Adhaeribacter radiodurans: one gene and its partner. The protein of the gene in region 2 interacts with the protein of the main gene of each other region in a pairwise test. Links are inferred from orthologs where the notes say so. Each region holds a gene or a part of one and is shown on either strand. Other genes may lie near its edges.

What was found.
Region 1: the proteins of topA (region 2) and HUW48_RS07690 interact in binary tests that used the Escherichia coli proteins (3 or more experiments, as listed by UniProt). The link is inferred for Adhaeribacter radiodurans from one-to-one orthologs.

What each region holds. Positions count from the first base shown.
Region 1 is NZ_CP055153.1:1,842,062-1,845,237, forward strand. The notes cover bases 166-3,010. They hold HUW48_RS07690 (IMPACT family protein), read right to left. Parts: upstream 1,963-3,010; coding sequence 1,369-1,962; downstream 166-1,368. Other genes in these bases: corA (magnesium/cobalt transporter CorA), read right to left, coding at 166-1,267; HUW48_RS07695 (DegT/DnrJ/EryC1/StrS family aminotransferase), read right to left, coding at 1,984-3,010. Outside these bases: HUW48_RS07680 (DUF3352 domain-containing protein), read left to right, coding at 1-133; more of corA, read right to left, coding at 134-165; more of HUW48_RS07695, read right to left, coding at 3,011-3,111.
Region 2 is NZ_CP055153.1:2,616,593-2,620,036, reverse strand. The notes cover bases 191-3,303. They hold topA (type I DNA topoisomerase), read right to left. Parts: upstream 2,912-3,303; coding sequence 470-2,911; downstream 191-469. Other genes in these bases: HUW48_RS10800 (SixA phosphatase family protein), read left to right, coding at 3,079-3,303; HUW48_RS10810 (SIR2 family NAD-dependent protein deacylase), read right to left, coding at 191-356. In the rest of the region: more of HUW48_RS10810, read right to left, coding at 1-190; more of HUW48_RS10800, read left to right, coding at 3,304-3,444. UniProt on the Escherichia coli protein: Releases the supercoiling and torsional tension of DNA, which is introduced during the DNA replication and transcription, by transiently cleaving and rejoining one strand of the DNA duplex.

The DNA of each region.
Region 1 (3,176 bases), 770 kb from region 2 along the record:
CTTAATTGGCGATAAGCCTCTTACTAATAAATTACCCGTGCATTTAGAATACAATGCTACTTTGCAACAATATCAATTATTTAAAACTACGGATAATTTACTGCAAGAACTTATTTTTAGAGCCCGGCCTTAACTAAAACGAACTAAGCCAACCTTTGCGATAAAAGAAATACAACTGGCCTAGTAAAATAAGTAACATAATACCCAACAAAATGACGTACCCGTAAGGGTGATACAACTCCGGCATATTCAGGTAATTAATGGAACCATCGGGGTTTTGGCGCGAAAAGTTCATACCGTATACGCCGGCCACAAAACTGAGCGGAATAAAAATGCTGGAAATAATAGTAAGCACTTTCATAATTTCGTTCATGCGGTTGCTTACATTCGACAAGTATAATTCGGTTAAGTTGCCCATTAGCTCGCGGTAATTGTCTACAATGTCCAGCACCTGCACAATATGATCGTACACATCTTTAAAGTAAATTTTTATTTCATTGGGGATAGTGCTGTTCTCGCTGCGCAGAATTTCATTTAATTTATCCCTTTCCGACCAGGCAATCCGGCGAACTTTTAACATTTCCCGTTTCATGTTCAAGATTTGGGTCAGCAGTTTTTTGTTAGGCTGCCCAAATAATGAATCTTCCAGCTCTTCGAGGTAATCTCCTACTTGCGCCAATACCGGAAAATAATTATCAATGGTAACATCCATTATAGCGTAGGTAATGTATTGAATGGGCTGTTGGCGTATTGTTCCCCGGCCTGCCCGAATGCGGGACCGCAGCATATCCAGGCAATCTTCGTAATCGCTCTGTAGCGTTATAATATAGTTAGAACCAGTAAAAATGGAAATCTGATCGTCGTCGAGACAATGGTCCGGCAAAAACGTTATCATCCGGGAAATAAAAAATAAATTTTTCCCTTCCGTATCCATTTTAGGCCGTTGGTAATCGCTGATTACGTCTTCCATTTGCAAAGGGTGGATTTGGAAATCAGCCGAAATTTTTTCTAGTAAAGTTATATCGCCGTACCCTCTAATATCAATCCAATGTTGTAGCTGCGGATTAGCCTGGTAATATTGTAATAAAGCATCATAATCGGTATATTCTTTTTCCTCAAACACATCGTCGTCAAAGGAAATTAAAAACATTCGGGGAGGATGCGCATTTTCGGGTACGTACAAATACCCTGGCCGCTGGCCCACTTTTTTGGCAAAAGTATTTTCCTGGAGAGCTTTAGACTTGGTAAGGGAACGAAAAACTTTCATAATTAAACTTCGGCAAAAGATTTTTTAAAATGTAAAAAGCAGGTATTCAATGCTGAGAGTAAGCTTTCCGACTTATTACGTAATCCGAAGTAAACAGGCAATCACTCCGCAAACCGAACATCTTTTATTTTAGATAACCGGGCGCGTATTATTACCTCGGCGGTTTTAGGAAACTGAATAACGAGCGTACATTCTTGTTCAAATTCTTGCTTTAGAATTACTAAATCTGGTTCTTTCGCTAAACTCATTACCTCGTTTAATTGCTCGTAAGAAAAATACAGGGTTAGCTGGCTTAGTTCTTTTTTTTGAATAATAGTAGCAGTGGCCAAAGCATCTTGTGCAGCCGTTTTGTAAGCCTGAATTAAACCACTTACTCCGAGTTTAATGCCCCCAAAATACCGGACTACCACCAATAAAATATAAGTAAGATTCGACGATTTGAGTTGCCCCAGAATAGGATCACCAGCCGAATGATTGGGTTCGCCATCGTCGTTGGCCCGGTACACGCTGCCGGTTGGGCCTAAACGGTAAGCGTAACAATAATGCCGCGCATCGAAATACTCCTTTTTTAAAGAACCTATTATTTCTTTTATCTCGGCTTCGGAGTTTACCGGAAACGCGAAAGCCAGAAATTTACTTCCTTTTTCTTTATAAACTCCGGCACTGGGAGCAGCAATAGTTTGGTATTGACTCATGTAAGTTAATAAACACAAGTATCAAGATAGTAGATGTTTGACTTTTTTAGTAAAAAAATCTTTGATTTTAAGACAAACAAACTGTACCATTTCTTCGGATAAACCCGGCCACATAGGCAAGCTTAAGCAAGTATCGGCAATATTTTCGGTAATCGGGAAATCGCCTTTTTTATAACCTAAAGAAGTATAAGCTTGTTGCAGGTGCGGTGGAATGGGATAATGGATAACGGTTTCTACGCCTTGGTTGCGTAAATACAACTGTAACTCGTCGCGTACTGAGGTAAGAATAATAAATATGTGATAAACAGATTCGGTATCTGATAAGGAATAAGGTAAAACTATTTCGGTTACATCTTTTAAATGAAAATGGTAGTGGGCAGCAATTTGCCGGCGCTCATTATTCCAGCGGTTTAAATAAGGCAGTTTTACGTTTAAAAAGGCGGCTTGTAATTCGTCTAACCGGGAATTGTAGCCAATTATTTCGTTGTAATTTTTAGTTTCTGAACCATAATTGCGAAGTAGCCGGGCTTTTCTGGCTAATTCCGGATTGTTGGTGGTAATAGCTCCACCATCGCCAAAAGCGCCCAGGTTTTTAGTAGGATAAAAGCTGGTGGCATTTACCTGACCAAAACTGCCGGTTACTTTTCCTTTAAAAGCTGCGCCGTGCGCCTGGGCATTATCTTCAATTACTTTTAAGTCGTATTTTTCTGCTAAAACCATTATGGCGGCCATATTACAGGGCTGGCCGTATAAATGCACGGGTATAATAGCTTTGGTTATGGGAGTAATAGCCGCTTCTATTTTGGTAACATCAATAGTATAAGTAGCAGGATCAGGTTCTACGGGTACGGGAATAGCACCTACCTGCGAAACGGCCAGCCAGGAAGCAATGTACGTATTGGCAGGTACTATTACCTCGTCGCCGGCACCAACATTTACTAATTTTAAACTAATAACAAGAGCCTCCAAGCCGTTGGCTACTCCCACGCAGAATTTGGTTTGGATATAGGCAGCGTATGCTTTTTCAAATTCGCTTACGGATGGACCTAAGATATATTGTTCCGAATCAATAAATTGAATGCTTTTCTCTATAATAGCCGACCGTAAAAGTTGATTCTGGTAAGTAAAAGATAAATATGGAACATGCATAACCAAAGGTAAAAGCTAAACCGATTACTCTTGTTACTTTAGAAAGATGGTTGCAAGGTATTTTT
Region 2 (3,444 bases):
TCATCTACAGTACTTCTCGATTCAAATAATTTACCGTGTAAATGCACTACATTCGTAGAGCCTGCTTTTTCATGAAGATCGTCTACATTTTGCGTGACGATGGTAAGGTCGTACTTATCTTCTAACTGTGCCAGTGCCAGATGCCCAGGATTAGGATTTACCTGGTTCGCCTTCTTACGCCGTTCGTTATAAAAATTTAACACCAATTCTGGATTCCGATGCCATCCTTCCGGCGAGGCTACTTCCATTACGTCGTGGCCTTCCCATAAACCGTTCGCATCCCTGAAAGTGGCGATGCCGCTTTCAGCGCTAATACCGGCTCCTGTTAATACTACTATTTTCTTGCGTGCTGCCATAAGAACTCTTAAATTCTTGCTTACTACAATTTTTATGAAATGTTAAACCTGTAAAATAAAAAAGCGAAGTAAAAACTTACTTCGCTTTAAGATTAGGTAAATTAATATTGAAATTATTTCTTTTTAGCTGTTGCAGTTGCTTTTTTAGCTCCAGCTGTTTTTTTAGTAGTTGGCTTTTTAGTAGTTGTTTTCTTTGCGGTGGTTTTAGTAGGAGTATCAGTCGTTGATTCCGCCTTTTTCTTAAAACCACCTCGAGCTGGTTTATCCGGTGCTTGTTCCGCAAGCGTTAAGCATTCTTGCAGGGTCAGTTCGGCCGGAACTTTATCTTTCGGAATTTTAACGTTTTTCTTACCAACGGCAATGTAAGGCCCAAAACGACCATTCAATACCTGTACATCCGGATTCTCGGCAAAAGATTTAATACATTTCTCCGCGTCAGCCTTCCGTTTGTTCTGAATAAGTTCAAAAGCTTCTTCGGCACTAACCGTAAAAGGGTCTAATGTTTTGGGCAGAGAATAAAACTTGTTATCGTGTCGGACAAACGGACCGAAACGTCCAATGGCGGCAGTCATGTCCTTCTCTTCAAAAGTGCCGATTATTCTGGGCAATTTAAATAACTCCAGGGCATCTTCTAAAGTTATGCTTTCTAAAAACTGGCCTTTGCGCAGACTGGCATAAACCGGCTTTTCTTTGGTGTCTTCGTTTTCTTCACCCATTTGCACAAAGGGCCCAAACCGACCTAACCGGGCCGTAATTTTTTTACCCGTTTCCGGATGAACGCCTAATTCGCGCGTGCCGCTTATAGTAGATCGTTCTACATTCTGGCTGGAGGTAACTGTTTCGTGAAAACCGCTGTAAAAATGTTCAATCATTTTATCCCAAGCCTTTGTGCCAGCAGCAATCTGATCAAATTCTTCTTCTACTTTAGCCGTAAAAGAATAATCAATTACGCTCGGGAAATAATCTACCAAAAAGTCATTTACCACCATCGCCATGTCGGTCGGGAATAATTTTGCTTTTTCTGCTCCCACCAGTTCGGTTTTTGTTTCCGCAGCAATGGTATCCTTAACTAAAGTTAATACTTGGTATTTGCGTTCTTTTCCTTCGCGGTTATCTTTTTCTACGTAACCACGCTTTTGAATAGTAGAAATAGTAGGAGCATAAGTAGAAGGACGGCCAATACCCATTTCTTCAAGTTTTTTTACTAAACTGGCTTCGGTATATCGTGGTGCCGGACGTGAAAACCGCTGCGTAGCTTGTAATCTCTCAGCAGTTAAGGATTGTCCTATGGTTAAAGGAGGCAGCATATCTTTTACATCATCATCCTGCGTTTCCCCGTCATCTTTCGATTCAATGTACACTTTAAGGAAACCTTCGAAAGTAATGACTTCGCCGGTAGCAATAAACTTTTCTTTAACTGTAGAAATTTTAATAGTAGCCGTTGTTTTTTCAATTTCGGCATCGGCCATTTGAGAGGCAATGGCCCGTTTCCGGATTAACTCATACAAACGTTGTTCATTCCGGTCAGAAGAAACTTCTTTCGCGAAGAAATCAGTCGGCCGAATTGCTTCGTGCGCCTCCTGCGCGGATTGCGATTTATTTTTGTATTGGCGTACTTTTACATATTCTTCTCCAAAGGCAGCTGTTATACGGGCAATTGCTCCATCAACAGCTTCTTTAGATAAATTTACTGAATCGGTACGCATGTAAGAAATCTTACCCGCTTCGTACAACTTTTGCGCTACCGTCATGGTTTGCGACACGGAGAATCCTAGTTTACGGCTTGCTTCCTGTTGTAGAGTAGAAGTAGTAAAAGGCGCAGCCGGGGAACGCTTTAAAGGCTTTTTCTCCAAATTTTCAATGGTGTACTCCGCACCGCGGCATTTTTCTAAGAAAGCCTGGGCTTCGTCCTGGGTTTTAAAACGTTTAGGTAGCTCTGCTTCCAGTTTCTTGCCATTCACGATAAAAATAGCAATTACCTTAAAAGCAGATTCGGCCTTAAACCGCTCAATTTCCCGTTCGCGCTCCACCACCAGGCGTACCGCTACGGATTGTACCCTACCCGCTGATAAACCAGTCTTAATTTTTTTCCAGAGTACCGGCGATAATTCAAAACCCACCAATCGGTCTAACACACGACGCGCTTGTTGCGCATTCACGCGGTCAATATCAATACCCCTGGGCGATTCAATAGCGTTTAAAATAGCATTTTTAGTAATTTCCCGGAATACAATGCGTCGCGTTTTCTTATCGTTTAAGTTTAGGGCTTCAGATAAATGCCAAGAAATAGCTTCTCCCTCACGGTCATCGTCGGAAGCGAGCCAGACAAGCTCTGCCTCTTTGGCTAACTTCTTTAATTCCGCTACTACATCTTTTTTATCTGCCGAAACAATATAGGTGGGTTTAAAGCCATTCTTTATATCAATCGCATTATTATCTTTGGGCAAATCGCGAACGTGACCAAAACTAGATTTAACAATGAAGTCCTTCCCTAAATAACCTTCAATAGTTTTTGCCTTGGCAGGCGACTCAACAATTACTAAGTTTTTAACCATTTATGTGCTCTAACTACTCGACCGACCGGCCTTTTTTTCTCAAAGATGATTATTTTTTCTAAAATACAACAAACTTGCCCTTTTCCGATTAAAGCATTTTTGTTAAAATTCAATATCAAACTGTACTTTTAAAACCCCAATCTTACCTTACAAGTTCAATAGCATTTATGCGGTATCACTTATTTATATGTCGACATGGAGAGGCGCAAACCCCTTCTTTTCACCAGGCTGATTTCGACCGTGACTTAACTGAGAAAGGAAAAGCACAAGCAGTTCAAGCAGGTAAATGGCTGCAGCAAACCGGTTTAAAGCCCGACCAAATCGTGTGCAGCAGTGCTCTTCGTACTTTGAGTACTGCTTCTATAATTGCTAATCAATTTACTATTAATCAAGATGCTATATTACCTATCCGAGATTTATATAATGCTTCCCTAACCCAACTTCTAAGGTCCCTAAGTGCATTAGATAAAAACCGTTTTGTAATTTTATTGGTAGGCCATAATCCTGGAGTATCGGAGTTAATAGCTACTTTA